DNA from 2 places in the Paenibacillus sp. RUD330 genome. Region 1 is predicted to be linked to the other one. Evidence: riboswitches for the same ligand, from Rfam matches in the RefSeq annotation. Region 1 holds a riboswitch; the other holds the start of a gene.
The links. A riboswitch is a leader RNA that binds a small molecule or an ion and turns the genes downstream of it on or off. The one in region 1 is predicted to bind ZMP and ZTP.

Region 1 (7,434 bases):
AAGGAATGGAAGAGGCGCCTTTGGCAGACGACGATGTCCGTTCAGCCGGAATCCGTCCCTGCTGCCGGATGGCATGCCGGCCAAGCGGCTTGATCACTGCGTTCACCCCTTTCAATGACGATGGGATCTGCCTTCCGGCGGGTGCGAGCAGTCTTTGCAGGGGGTGTTTTCGATTCTTGCCCGCAAGGAGGGAAGGCATTGAAAGGTTGGTAACGCGGCGGCGCGAGAGGTATACTGTAGCTATATCGCCGGGGGCTTCCGCGGCAACTCCGGATGAGAAGGAATGGAATCGAATGACGACGACAAGCACGATTTATTGGAGAAGCGGAGCGGCGGGAGCTGTTTCGGCAAAAGAATTGCAGGAAGCGGCCGAACTGCTGCGTTCCGGCGGAACGGTGGCCTTTCCGACGGAAACGGTGTACGGCCTCGGCGCGGATGCCCGCAGCACGGCGGCGGTAGAAAGCGTGTTCCAAGCGAAAGGGAGGCCGTCCGACAATCCGCTGATCGTCCATATCGCCGATGGGCGGCAGCTGGAAGGTCTCGCTGCGGGCTTGACGGAGACGGAGCGCGGCTTGATGAGGTCCTTTTGGCCCGGGCCGCTGACGATCGTGCTTCCGGTGCTTCCGGATGCCGTATCGCCGCGCGTGACGGCGGGGCTGGATACCGTCGCGGTCCGCATGCCGGACCATCCGCTGGCGCTGGCTCTGATCCGCGAAGCGGGCTGTCCCGTCGCGGCCCCGAGCGCGAACCGCTCGGGGCGCCCAAGTCCGACAGCGGCCTCGCATGTGCTGGAGGATCTGGCCGGGCGGATCGGCGGCGTGCTGGATGGCGGAGCGACCGGAGTCGGACTGGAATCGACGGTTGTCGAGGCTGTCGGAGAGCGGTCGGTCCGCATCCTGCGGCCCGGCGGCGTAACGCCGGAGCAGCTGCGGGCGGCGGGGTACGCCGTCGAGTTCGATGCCGGAGCCGGCATTCCGGCCCTCGGGCAGCCGGCGTCAGGGTCTGCGGTCTCCGAGACCGCGGCTTCCCAGCCGGCGGCGCCCCGCTCTCCCGGCATGAAATACGCCCATTATGCGCCGCGCGGGGAGATGACCCTCGTATCCGGCTCGCCGGAAGCGGTGCGCGCGTATATCCAAGCCGAGGCCGATGCGGCATGTGCAATGGGGCTGCGCACCGGCATTCTCGCCTACGAGGAGACGGCGGCTTCCTACCGGGCCGATGCTGTCCTGGCCTGCGGCTCCCTCGGGAAGCTGGATAGCGCCGCCCGATCGCTCTACGCCGTTTTGCGAGAGTTCGACGAGCTCGGCGCCGAGCGGATTTGGGCAGAAGCCTGCCCGTCGGACGGCATCGGTCTTGCTCTGCTCAACCGGCTGGCCAAGGCCGCCGGCGGCAGGCAGGTCGATGCGGGCTGACTGCAGCTCCATCTGCGGGCTGACTGCAGCTCCATAAGCGGGCTGGCCTCAGCTTGATTTATTTTCCTGAAGCATCATAGGCTATCGGACATACGATCCGTTATTTCATGCAAATCGTGCGTTAAAATAATTTTAACGGACATAGGATCCGCTATTTCATGCGAATACATTGAAAACAGCGGGTTTCTGCCTAAATAGCGGAACGTATGTCCGTTAACTGCAAGGAAACCGGCTTTGGGGCGAAATAGCGGAACGTATGTCCGATAAACGGTAGGTTCCCCGCCATGTGCTGAATTTGCGATACCTACAAAACGCAATGGTTCCTGCTGGCTGCGTGGCTGCAGACCACGCACCACCCGCCGACCGAGCTCGGTCGAGCGCCTCAGGCCCTCGTCCCGCCGAGCAAGCTGGGTCCAGGACGTCAAACCTCGGTCGAGCGCCTCAGGCCCTCGTCCCGCCGAGCGAGCTGGGTCCAGGACGTCAAACCTCGGTCGAGCGCCTCAGGGCCTCGTCCCGCCGAGCGAGCTGGGTCCAGGACGTCAAACCTCACTCGGGCGAATCGGACCTTTTCCCGCCCAGCCAGCGCGCAAGAGCTCGTCCCGCCGAGCTCGGTCGAGCGCATCGGACCTCGCCCCGTCGAGCGAGCAGGTCGAGCGCGTCAGGCCCTCGTCCCGCCCAGCCAGCGCGCAAGACCGCGCCCTGCCGAGCGAGCCCGGTCCAGGACGCAAGACCTCGCCCGGGAGCATCGGCCCTCGTCCCGCCGAGCGAACCGAGCTCTGCGCCGCACCTCGCCCGACTCTTCGGGACAGGTCATAATCTCTCTCCTTGTCCGCATAAGCTGGATAGAACAAGCCAGCGTAGGTAAGGAGAGATTGCGCAAATGTTGGAAGCGGGACTGCATGAAGGACAGCTGCTCACTTTATTGATCATGGCGCTAGCTCTCGGGATGGATGCCTTTTCGCTGGGCGTCGGCATCGGAATGAGGGGCATCCGGATCCGGGACATCTTGAAGCTGAGTCTGATTATCGGCATTTTCCATGTCGTCATGCCGCTTCTGGGCTTGTACACGGGCCATTACATGAGCTTTCTGCTTGGTCACGTGGCGACGGCGGCTGCGGGAATCCTGCTCATCCTGCTCGGCGGCCATATGCTTCTCGCCGCTTGGAGAGGCGATGGCGAGTCGCCGTCCTTCGCGGACCACAGGACCGCGGGAGGCATGCTGCTGTTCGCTCTGAGCGTCAGTGTCGATTCCTTCTCCGTCGGAATTTCGCTGGGCATGTTCGCAGCCGACCTGATTCTCACCATCCTGCTGTTCGGACTGGCCGGAGGGCTGATGTCGGTAGCCGGACTGCTGGCCGGCCGGCGCATCGGAAAAAGCCTGGGGAGCTACGGGGAAGCGGCGGGCGGCGCGATTTTACTTACTTTCGGCATCCTCTTCCTGCTGTAGGGACATCCCGGCGGCAGGAGAAGCCGCTCAAGGGAAAAGGAGAGGGAGTCCATGCGCATCTTGTTTGTCTGTACCGGAAACACATGCCGTTCCCCGATGGCGGAGGCATTCCTGAGGGAGCTTTCGGCCGAGAGGGGGCTGCGGCTTGAAGTCCGCTCAGCGGGAGTATCCACCGTGGACGGATTGCCTGTATCGCGCCATGCGCTTCAGGTGCTGGAAAACAGCGGCATCGCTCATAAGGGCTCATCGACGCCTGCGAGCGAAGGCCTGCTTGAATGGGCCGATCTCGTGCTGACGATGACTTCCTCCCACAAGCAAGCGCTTCTGAGGCATTGGCCGGAGGCTTCCGGCAAAGTCCATACCTTGAAGGAATACTCCTTGCCGGGACGGGACGGAGCGGGCGGAGAGCTGGACAGGCACTACAGCGAAAGAATGATCGCCCGGTCGCTTGGCCGCCGTCCCGACGACGCTTTGGAACGGCGGATCCGGGAGCTGGAGCGCCAGCTTCCCCATCCGGACATCGCCGATCCGTACGGAGGCTCCTACGAGGATTACGCCCGCTGCGCGGAGGAAATCCGCGAGGCGCTGTCGGGCTTGCTGGAGCGTCCGGAATTCCAATCCCGGCCATCCGAAAGGAATGAGGGGTAGCGGGATCGGCAGCGGAACCGCTTCTTTTTCCGGACTCGCATCCATTGGGAAAAAGAGGCCCTGCAGAAGGCTTATCCATCATTGACTTTCCCTTTTCGTGTAAGCTATGATGAAGGCAAGAAACAACGGTTTCCGGTGTAACTGGCGACGAAGTGGGATTAACCACGATGGAGCATCGGAACATACGGCCGGTCGCCTGGGCAGAGAGCAAGCACGCAAACTTTTTTGCGCGCGTTGCTCTCTTTGTCATTTTGGGTAGTCTCGTCTAAAAGGCCTTCGGTCCGGTATAATAGAACCGAAACGGCGAACTTGTCCCTTGTTCCGGGAGCCGCTTGCAGCGGAGACGCTTGCAGCGGAGACGGAAGAGGGGCGGAGACAGGAGGATGCTGGAATGACGAATGGATCGAAGCCGGAGGCGGCGATAACCGCCGGGGTCGAAACGCTTGTGCGCGAGCTCGCCGGCGGCGGACGCCTGCGGGAAGGGCAGCTGCTCGTTCTCGGAGTGAGCACGAGCGAGGTGCTCGGCAGGCGCATCGGAACCTCGGGCAGCACGGATGCGGCAGCGGCGGTTTTTGCCGGCGTGGAGGCGGCGCGCAAGGAGATCGGCTTCACGCCGGTGTTCCAGTGCTGCGAGCATTTGAACCGGGCGCTCGTTCTGGAGCGTGCCGTTGCCGAGAGGCTCGGACTGGAGCAGGTCGCCGCCGTGCCGGTGCCTGGCGCCGGCGGCTCGATGGCCGCTTACGCCTACCGTCGCCTGGCGGATGCATGCCTCGTGGAGACGGTGGAGGCCCATGCCGGCATCGATATCGGCGAAACGCTCATCGGCATGCATTTGCGCCGGGTCGCCGTGCCTCTGCGTCCTTCCCTGAAGCAGATCGGCGAAGCGCGCGTGACGATGGCGTTCACCCGGCCGAAGCTGATCGGGGGCTCGCGCGCCGTCTACGAGCTGCCGGCAGGGGAGGAGCTGTCCGGCTCCGCCGGCAGCTGCGACTGAAGGGCGAGCCTGTCCTGGGCGCTGAGGTTCTAAACGCTGAAAGAACGAATGGCTTAAGCACAGTATTCTTAGGCACTGATGTCTGATCCCTGATGTTCGAGTCCGTTATTCCAACCATTGATGTTCCAATCACAGATGTTCCAATCGCAGATGTTCCAATCGCAGATGTTCCAATCACAGATGTTCCAATGACTGATGTTCTGATCACTGATGCATCCATTATGAGGGAGGACTTGATCCAACATGGAAAATCTCCGCAAGCAGGATCCTGAAGTATTGAAGGCAATGGGGCTCGAGCTGCAGCGCCAGCGCGACAACATCGAGCTGATCGCATCGGAAAACATCGTCAGCGAAGCCGTCCTTGAAGCGATGGGCAGCGTTCTGACGAACAAATACGCTGAAGGCTATCCGGGCAAGCGCTACTATGGCGGCTGCGAGCATGTCGACATCGTGGAGGACATCGCGCGCGACCGCGCGAAGGAGCTGTTCGGCGCCGAGCACGCCAACGTCCAGCCGCATTCCGGCGCTCAGGCCAACATGGCGGTTTACCTGGCTGCCCTCAAGCCGGGCGATACGGTTCTCGGCATGAACCTGGCCCATGGCGGCCATCTGACGCACGGCAGCCCGGTCAACGCATCCGGCCTTTATTATAACTTCGTCGCATACGGCGTCGAGGAAGACACGTTCACGATCGATTACGACAACCTCCGCAAGGCGGCCTTCAAGCATCGCCCGCGCATGATCGTAGCCGGGGCGAGCGCTTATCCGCGCATCATCGACTTCGAGAAGATCGGCCGGATCGCCAAGGACGTCGGCGCGCTCTTCTTCGTCGACATGGCGCATATCGCCGGCCTGGTAGCCGCCGGCCTGCATCCGAGCCCGGTGCCGCACGCGCATTTCGTGACGACGACGACGCACAAGACGCTGCGCGGACCGCGCGGCGGCCTGATCCTCACGACCAAAGCCTGGGCGGCCGCCATCGACAAGGCGGTCTTCCCGGGATCGCAGGGCGGCCCTCTGATGCACATCATCGCGGCCAAAGCCGTGGCTTTGGGCGAGGCTCTGCAGCCTGAATTCAAAACCTACGCCAAAAACGTCATCGACAATGCGAAGGTGCTGGCCGATTCCCTGTCGGGCAAAGGCCTGAACATCGTTTCCGGCGGCACGGACAACCATCTCATGCTGCTCGATACCCGCAACCTGAACATCACGGGCAAGGAAGCCGAGCATGTGCTCGATTCCGTCGGCATCACGGTGAACAAAAATGCGATCCCGTTCGATCCGACCAGCCCGTTCGTTACGAGCGGCATCCGGATCGGAACGCCGGCCGCGACTTCGCGCGGCATGGACGCGGACGCGATGCGCACGATCGCAGACGTCATCGACATGACCCTCCGCAGTCCGAAGGACGAGGCCGTCCTGGCCAAGGCCGGCGGCATCGTGCGCGAGCTCACGGGCCGCTTCCCGCTCTATACCGACATCAAGTATTAATAGGCAAGAAAACCCCGTCCGGCGGATTTTCCGCTGGACGGGGTTCTTTGCGTGGACAGCCGTTCAGCCGCCTTGCTCTGGGAAGCCGGACACAGCCTAATCATTCCGTATGCCTGCAGGGGAATAGGGGGCGGATCGAGCCGGCCAGCCTTGGAAAATGCGGAAGCGGGAGACAAGGACAGAGCCTGTCTGGAGCCGTCCGCTTCCGCAGCGATATTTTGCCTTCTACAATGCTTGATGCGCTCTCCCTTGGGGAATGCTATAATAGTTGGGATTATGCTCCGATGCTGTCGGAGAAAAGCAAATTTTAGCGAAATTCAGGAGGGCAACCCCCATGGGCAATCTGGTCATATGCGACCATCCGCTTATCCAGCACAAGCTGACGTATATTCGGGACAAAGACACCAAGACCAAAGACTTCCGCGAGCTTGTCGACGAAGTAGCCACGCTGATGGCCTATGAGATCACGAGGGAAATGCCCCTGGACACGATCCGGGTGGAGACTCCCGTCGCCGTGGCCGAATCCAAAGTACTGTCCGGCAGGATGCTCGGCATCGTGCCTATTCTGCGCGCCGGCCTGGGCATGGTCGACGGCATCCTCAAGCTGATTCCGGCCGCCAAGGTAGGGCATATCGGGCTCTCCCGCGACCATGACACGCTGCTGCCGACGGAATATTACATCAATCTTCCTACAGACGCGACGGAGCGGCTGCTCATCGTCGTCGATCCGATGCTGGCGACCGGAGGCTCGGCCAACGCCGCCATCGAGGCGCTCAAGAAGCGCGGCTGCACCCAGCTCAAGCTGATGGTGCTGATCGCATCTCCGGAAGGCATTCGCGCCGTTCAGGAAGCGCATCCCGAGATCGACATCTACGCCGCGGCCGTGGACGAGAAGCTCAACGAGAAGGGCTACATCATTCCGGGCCTTGGCGACGCCGGCGACCGGATGTTCGGAACGAAGTAAGGGGGAGAAGGAACCGCATGGAGAAGCTGAAAGTGATGACCGTCTTCGGCACGAGGCCGGAGGCGGTCAAGATGGCTCCGCTTGTGCTGGAGCTGCAGAAGCATTCGGAGCAGATCGAGCCGATCGTCTGCGTGACGGCCCAGCACCGCCAGATTCTGGACCAGGTGCTGGAGCTTTTCCGCATCAAGCCGGACTATGATCTCAACGTCATGAAGGACCGCCAGACGCTGACCGAGACGACCGTACGCGTGCTGGAGGGAATCGAGCCTGTGCTGAAGGAGGCCCGTCCGGATATCGTGCTCGTGCACGGGGACACCCAGACGACGTTCCTGGCCAGCTACGCTTCGTTCCTGCAGCAGATCCAGGTGGGCCATGTCGAAGCGGGCCTGCGCACCTGGAACAAGATGTCCCCGTATCCGGAGGAGATGAACCGCCAGCTGGCCGGCGTTCTGTCGGACGTGCACTTCGCGCCGACGGA
Region 2 (7,434 bases), 640 kb from region 1:
CCGCCGATCTTCGGCAGGCTCGTCGCCGGCAGCGCCACGGCCAGCGCCACAGCAGCCAGGATGGAGTCGACGGCGAAGGCGATGTCCGCCAGCTCCACCTTGATGACCGTCGGCCAGAACCCGGCTTTGGGCTTGGCTCCGGTATGCGGCTCCGCGTTCCGCTCGCCTTTTTTGACGATCACTTTACGGAAGATGTGATTGAGGGCAATAAACAGGAGGTACAGCGCTCCTATCGCCTGAACCTGCCATACGTCCACGAGGAACGAGATGACGAACAGGGACGCGAAGCGGAACACGAACGCTCCGGCGAGGCCGTAGAAGAGAGCTTTCTTGCGTTCCTTCTCCGGCAGATGTTTCACCATGATCGCCAGCACGAGCGCATTGTCGGCCGCCAGCAATCCTTCCAGGGCAATGAGGACGAGCAGCACCCATCCATATTCCATCAATAAAGCGAAATCCATCTTCTTCCTCCTCCAAATGAGCTGGCCGAACGCAAAAAGACCCTTGTCTCCCGAGGACATGAATGGCCTCGGATGCACAAAGGTCTCGCTAACAATGCGGTTCGGCATTGCCAGTAAAGCCGGAGAGCGGGCTCTCGTATTGACGACTTTACTGTGGCAGCTACTCCCCTTCGGAGTCCGGTTTTCTTTTGCGTGCTACAACAGCTTTAATGATTGGTCTGTTGTAGTACGGGGATGAGCCCGGATGGTTTCTTTTTTATTCGGAAAATGTCCAGGGCCCGGCAAGGCTCGGGATCCGCCATCGCCGCAGCAAGCCGAATGGCAGCGCATGCCGGCTTGCCTGTCCGCGCCGTAACCTCGCCATAGGCATCTGCATAGGATAACCCAGGTTTGAAAAAAAGGAGGGTCATCCTCATGAGCTCATCCTATACCCACACGGAAGCGGCGGTTATGGAGCCGTTCTACAAATGCGAGCCGCATGTCGACCACACGCTGCGGTCGGTCAAGAGCCATCTGCATCAGCTCTGCTCGCAGCATGCGAATCGGCTCGTCAAGGTGGAGACGATCGACGGGGACGTCTTCGAAGGCTACATCGTCCATTGCCACAAAAGCATCCTCTGCATCCGTCTCTCCAATGAAGGCTGCAGCCGCGCCTTCCTGCCGGGACCGGTCAATCCGTACAACAATGTGATTCTGCCGCTGGTCCTGTTCGATCTGCTCGCCATCACCTTGCTGTAGCCTCTCGCCGTCAGCATGATCTGAAAGGAGTTTTGACCATGGGTTTCATGCTTCCTACGCCCCCGGGATTGCCCGGAGGATTTCCGGGCGGGTTCCCAGGCGGTGCGCCAGGCGGTGTTCCGGGCGGGTTCCCGGGCGGAGTTCCGGGCGGTGGGCCGGGCAGTGTTCCCGGCGGTCCGGCAGGCGGGGCTCAGGCCCCCTCCTCGCCGCCGCCTCAAGCGGTGCCGCAGAAGCCGCTCGTCTCGACCTTCGCCGTAGATCCCGGCGCCATCTCGGGCTGCTCCTTCCGCTTCACGTACATCTGGCCCCGTTTCGGGCCCGGCTTCTGGTTCTATCCCGTCTTTGTCGGGCGCACATCCGTCGCAGGGTTCCGCTGGACCGGATTCAGCTGGGCATTCTCAGGCCTGGATCTGCAGAGCGTCGAATCCTTCACCTGTTAACAGCAAGAAACAAGGCTGTTGCCGAGCAAGACTCGGCAACGGCCCCACCCCACGATCACTTTCGCTTCGCTCCAAGGCCCGATTCGGGCCTTATTTGCTCTCCATGACCACTCTCGCTTCGCTCCAAGGCCCGATTCGGGCCTTATTTGCTCTCCATGACCACTCTCGCTTCGCTCCAAGGCCCGATTCGGGCCTTATTTGCTCTCCACGACCCCTCTCGTTTCGCTCCAAGGCCCGATTCGAGCCTTATTTGCTCTCCATGACCACTCTGCTTCGCTCCAAGGATCAATTCGAGCCTTATTTGCTCTCCATGACCACTCTCGCTTCGCTCCAAGGCCCGATTCGAGCCTTATTTGCTCTCCATGACCCCTCTCGCTTCGCTCCAAGGCCCGATTCGAGCCTTATTTGCCCCGCTTCCGTCTTCTTGATCAACGGGCGGAGCAGGCTTTCTCCGCCGCATCCACCGTATGCTTGAGCAGCATCGCGATCGTGACCGGACCTACTCCTGCGGGAACCGGGGTGATCGCGCTCGCCCTGACGGCGCAGGCCTCGTAGTCGGCGTCGCCGACATTTCCTTCGTTGTAGCCGGCATCGAGAACGACGGCGCCTTCCTTGATCCATTCTCCCTGAATGAACTTCGGCTTGCCGACGGCCGCCACGACGATATCTCCAAGCGCTACGATCTCGCTGAGCCGCTGCGTCCTGGAATGGCAGACGGTCACCGTCGCGTTGCGGTTCAGGAGCATGAGCGACACCGGCTTGCCAAGGATCGGACTGCGTCCGACGACGACGGCATGCTTGCCCTCGATCGGAAGGCCGTAATAGTCGAGAATGGCGACGATGGCCGCAGGCGTGCAGGAGGGATAGGCTGCGTATCCGAAGGCGTTTTGCGCAAAGCCGAGCGCCGTGACCCCGTCCACATCCTTGTCGATCGCGATGGCCTCGAACGCCTCCCTCTCGTCGATCTGCTCCGGCACGGGATGCTGCAGCAGGATGCCGTGAACGGCGGGATCCTCGTTCAGTCCGCGGATCACGTCCACCAGCCCGCCTGTCGTCGTTCCCGAATCGAGATGGATTCTCTTGGACTCCATGCCGAGCTTGCGGCAGGCATTGCCCTTCATGCGGACGTACGTCTCCGAAGCCGGATCATTCCCCACCAGGATCGTAACCAGGCACGGCACGACTCCTTTTCCGGCAAGAGCTTCGACTCTTCTGGCCAACTGCTCCTTGATTTCCCCGGCCACTCGGGCCCCATCCAATATCAGCGTTTGCTCCGGCATTTCGGCAGCTCTCCTTTTTTTGTCCGCTTAAAAACGCAAAGAGGCAAGGGGTATCCCCCTTACCTCTGCCCAGGCGTACGGCTGCTGTATCCATGCGCTCCCTCATGGTTGGACCCATGCTCCGCCAGTCACGCACAGTCGGAATTTACTTTTGATGATACTGAAATCCGGAAGGATTGTAAATGCATTTTCTGCGGCTGGCGGATCGGCGCCCACGCATTTAAGTTTCATTACAGGTAGCGGATCTAAGATAACGGCAACAACCTCTCGAAGGAGTGATCGGCCATGTTCCGCCGGCGCAAAAAAACCAAAATCATCGCCATCATCGCGATGTTCCTCCTCATCCTGTCCGCCGTCCTGTACCGTCTGGCAGACCGCTATCTGATCGAGCATGCCGAAGTCGTCGTCGCCCCGAACAGCACCGCCGTCAGGCAGACGACGGCCGCTTCGTCCACAGCGCAGGTCCAGTCGGATGACTGGAATTATTCCGATGACAACCAGACGATAAGCATCCAGAAAGTCCAGACAGGCTCCGGCTCGGATGCCGTCACCTACTTCGTGGCGGACGTGAAATTTGCCGACAGCGCGAACGTGCTGACCGCCCTGGCGAAAAACACCTTCGGCACGAACATCACCGAAAACACGTCGGCGATCGCTGCGGCGAACAACGCCGTGCTGGCGATCAACGGCGACTACTACGGCTTCCGCAGCGATGGAGTGATCATCCGCAACGGCACCTTGTACCGGGACGAGCCGGCGCGCGACGGCCTGGCGCTGCTCGGCAACGGCACCCTGGAAACCTATGACGAAGAACAGACCTCCTCCGCCGACCTGCTTGCCGAGGGAGCGACGAACACATTCTCCTTCGGCCCGGTTCTCGTGAAGGACGGCGAGGTCGCAGGCGACTTCAGCAGCGTGCGCATCGACAGCAACTTCGGCAACCGTTCCATTCAAGACTCCAATCCTCGGACCGGAATCGGGATGATCGCGCCCAACCATCTGGTGTTTGTCGTGGTCGACGGAAGGAGCAGCGGCTACAGCCGCGGCATGACGCTCACCGAGTTCGCGGACCTGTTCAAGAAGCTCGGCGCCACCGAGGCCTACAATCTCGACGGAGGCGGATCGTCCACGATGTACTTCATGGGCCGGGTCGTGAACAATCCGCTCGGCAAAGGCCGCGAGCGAGGCGTGAGCGACATCATCTATGTTCCCGAGTCCTAAGGAGGCAAACGACATGACGATCCTGATTCCCTCCTACGAGCCGGATGAGCGGCTTCTCGCCCTTGTCGGCAGCCTGAAGGAGGTCAGCTCCGACCCGATTCTGGTCGTGGACGACGGCAGCGGCGAGCGCTACCGGACGATCTTCGATTCCTTGGAGAAAACGGGCTGCACCGTGCTGACGCATCGGTCGAACCAAGGCAAAGGCAGCGCGCTCAAGACCGGCTTCGACTATGTGCGGCGGCAGGGCGGCGGCGAAGGCGTCGTCTGCGCCGACAGCGACGGGCAGCATCTGCCGGGAGACATTCTGCGGATTACGGAGGCGGTCCGCGAGCATCGCCGCCATATCGTGCTCGGCAGCCGGCAATTCACCGGCAAGGTTCCCATGCGGAGCCGCTTCGGGAATTCGGCGACGCGGATGGTCTATGCCCTCGCGACAGGAAGGCCTGTCCAGGATACGCAGACCGGCCTGCGCGGGTATTCCTCCGACATGCTGGACTGGCTGTGCGAGGTTCCGGGCGAGCGCTTCGAATACGAGATGAACATGCTGCTCGAAGCTCCCCAAGCCGGCTACGGACTGGTCGAGGTGCCGATCGACACCGTCTATCTCGAGGACAACAAGTCCTCCCATTTCCGCCCGCTCGCCGATTCCGCCCGGGTCTACTTTCCGTTCCTGAAGTTCTGCGCGTCCTCCGGGTTCGCCGCGATTGTGGACTTCTCGCTGCTGCTCCTGCTCCAATGGCTGACGTCCAGCCTGCTCCTGTCGGTCATCGGAGCGCGGCTATGCAGCTCCATCTTCAATTACACGATGAATCGCCGCATGGTTTTCGACCCTGGCAATAAGGCCGCGATCCGAAAATCGCTGCCCCGGTACTTCTCGCTCGTTCTAGTGATCGTCCTGCTGAACTACGGCCTGATGCTCCTCTTCCATTCCGGCATCGGCATTCCGCTTGTCGCCGCCAAGCTGATGACGGAAGCTTCCCTCTTCCTGTTCAGCTATTGGGCGCAGCGGCAATTTGTATACGCACTGGAGGCCAAAGCGACAGACTGTTGACGAGAGCCGATCCCAGAGGACCCAGCTGTCCAGCAGACTTAAGTCCAGGCGCCATCCTGCGGCACGGCTGCTTGATCGAGCAGATCTTCGGCCTCCAGCCGTGCAGCGGGTTGTCCGTCCTTGCTTTCATCACCGTCTTTCCTGAAGCGCAATCAAAGCAACCAAACGTATCGCGAGTTCGTTCTGGCCCCTCTCGATCGACAGAGTGAAATAGCAGACTGATTGGCCAGACACCCAAAAAATCGCCTCAAATATGTCTAAATCGTGAAATATGCAAAAATTAACGCAATATTATAACATAAATATACAATAAAGTCAAGTGTTGTTTCTTCATTCACCCCAATGATACAACGGAATAGAGGTGATGATGATCATGGAAACAAAAAGCTTGACGGCACTCGTCAGCGCTTTCTCGCGCGCCTACCACGCCGAGCACAATCCGGTCAAAATCTTCGACGACCGGATCGCCAGGCTGCTGCTGACCGACGAAGAGTACGGCGGCATCTCCGCCAACATGTCGCAGGCGATCGCGTTCTTCAAGCCCGGGTTCTCCGGGACGAGGGAGCAGGCTCTCCGCCAGGTTGTCGACCATCAGCTTTCGCCCACTCCGCTCGGGCGGGCGGCCTTTGCCGAGCAGGCACTGGCTTCTGCCGCCGCGCTTGGAGCCCGGCAGTACCTCATCTTCGCCGCTGGCTACGATACGTTCGCCTACCGCCAGCCGGAATGGGCCTCGCAGCTCGACATCTTCGAGATCGACCATCCCGTCACCGCCGCCGACAAGCAGGCCCGCTTATCCGGCCTGGACATGGACCCGCCTCCCAATCTTCATTTCATCTCCGCCGACCTCCGCGAGCCGGACTGGCGGAGGCATGTGCTGGCCAGCCCCGGATTCAATCCCGAGCGGGTCAGCTTCTGCAGCCTGCTGGGCATCAGCTACTACCTGGCCAAAGAGGACTTCCGGCAGCTGCTGTCCGGCATCGCCTCCCTGCTTCCGGCCGGCAGCGGCATCGTCTTCGATTATCCGGATGAGCAGACCTTCACTCCGCAGGCAGGCGAACGGGCGCAGAAGCAGCTCATGATGGCCGCCCGTGCCGGCGAGCCGATGCAGGCAGCCTACTCCCGCTCCGAGCTGGAGCGGATGCTTGAAGGGCTGGGCTGGCGGATCGATCGGCATCTGGAGCCGGAAGAAGTCACCCTTCAGCTGTTCCAAGCCTATAATGACAGCCAGCCTGAGCACCCGATTGCGGCTTTCGATCATGTGAACTATTGCTTGGCGGTCAAAAGGTAGCCTGTCCTTTTTCTGCCTTCCCTGTGCCGGCAACAACCCGCATCCATGCTTTCCTTTGAGGTCGACGGCCTGCTCTCATCTGCAGGCTGCCGGCTTCTTTCTTCATGCGCGATCGCCCGTCGCCCGGCTTGCGGCCTACCGATTCTCTCCTTTGCCGCCGATAACGAGGTGAAGGCCATGAGATGAAATAGAGAGAAGAGGGTGGGAACAAATGAACCGCAATCAAACCGCTTCAAAGCCCCGCGATTGGATGCCGAGGACGGCTGCCGTCTTCTGCGCAGGCGCCCTGGCCGCAGGCATGCTGGCCGTTTGGCCGCAGGCAGCCGAGGCTGCTGACAACATCAGCAGAACGACCGCAGAGAGAACGAAGGAGCAAATCGTCGAGAAATGGATGCAGAATTATTTGCCGATGAAGCGCTCTTTCTCCTACATGAGCGGAAACGACATTTACGAGCAACTGCCGAGCCTGACGGCTCCTTTCCAGGAAGGCAAATTAAAGGCCGAGTATATCGAAGACGGCGTGCGGGCGGCGAATTTCGTCCGTTATTTGGCCGGAGTCCCCGATGACGTGCAGCCGGACTGGAGCCTCGACCGTCAGGAGCAGACCGCATCGCTGATCAACGCCTTGAACGATAAGCTCAGCCACTCCCCGGCCAAGCCGGCTGGGATGGAGGAGGGACCATACAAGCTCGGATACGCCGGAGCGGGCAGCAGCAACCTCTATATGGGCAGCCCGACGCTGTACAGCAGTGTCCTCGGCTACATGTCGGACAGCGATCCGAGCAATATCGACCGGGTCGGCCATCGCAGATGGATTCTGAATCCGGCGATGACCAAGACGATGTTCGGCTACGTCCGGGCAGCCGAGACGGGCGGTTACGGGTCGCCATACTCCTCCATGTACGTTTTTGACAAGGGAAGGGCGGCAGGCAGCGTCGATTATGATTTCATCGGC

Region 2: linked by a shared signal. The riboswitch ahead of CIC07_RS00775 (bifunctional 5,10-methylenetetrahydrofolate dehydrogenase/5,10-methenyltetrahydrofolate cyclohydrolase) and the one ahead of CIC07_RS23125 (TIGR01440 family protein) in region 1 are both predicted to bind ZMP and ZTP.

The regions. Positions count from the first base shown of each region.
Region 1 is NZ_CP022655.2:5,094,695-5,102,128, reverse strand. Features, by position in the region: gene CIC07_RS23140 (L-threonylcarbamoyladenylate synthase) at 294-1,412, shown strand; gene CIC07_RS23135 (manganese efflux pump MntP) at 2,293-2,859, shown strand; gene CIC07_RS23130 (low molecular weight protein arginine phosphatase) at 2,911-3,507, shown strand; ZMP/ZTP riboswitch at 3,635-3,716, shown strand; gene CIC07_RS23125 (TIGR01440 family protein) at 3,899-4,501, shown strand; gene CIC07_RS23120 (serine hydroxymethyltransferase) at 4,745-5,992, shown strand; gene upp (uracil phosphoribosyltransferase) at 6,327-6,956, shown strand; gene wecB (non-hydrolyzing UDP-N-acetylglucosamine 2-epimerase) at 6,974-7,434, shown strand, end outside.
Region 2 is NZ_CP022655.2:167,275-174,708, reverse strand. Features, by position in the region: gene CIC07_RS00790 (TerC family protein) at 1-461, opposite strand, end outside; gene CIC07_RS00785 (hypothetical protein) at 876-1,199, shown strand; gene CIC07_RS00780 (transporter) at 1,238-1,639, shown strand; gene CIC07_RS00775 (bifunctional 5,10-methylenetetrahydrofolate dehydrogenase/5,10-methenyltetrahydrofolate cyclohydrolase) at 2,068-2,919, opposite strand; ZMP/ZTP riboswitch at 2,980-3,061, opposite strand; gene CIC07_RS00770 (phosphodiester glycosidase family protein) at 3,205-4,140, shown strand; gene CIC07_RS00765 (bifunctional glycosyltransferase family 2/GtrA family protein) at 4,154-5,191, shown strand; gene CIC07_RS00760 (class I SAM-dependent methyltransferase) at 5,565-6,479, shown strand; gene CIC07_RS00755 (S-layer homology domain-containing protein) at 6,691-7,434, shown strand, end outside.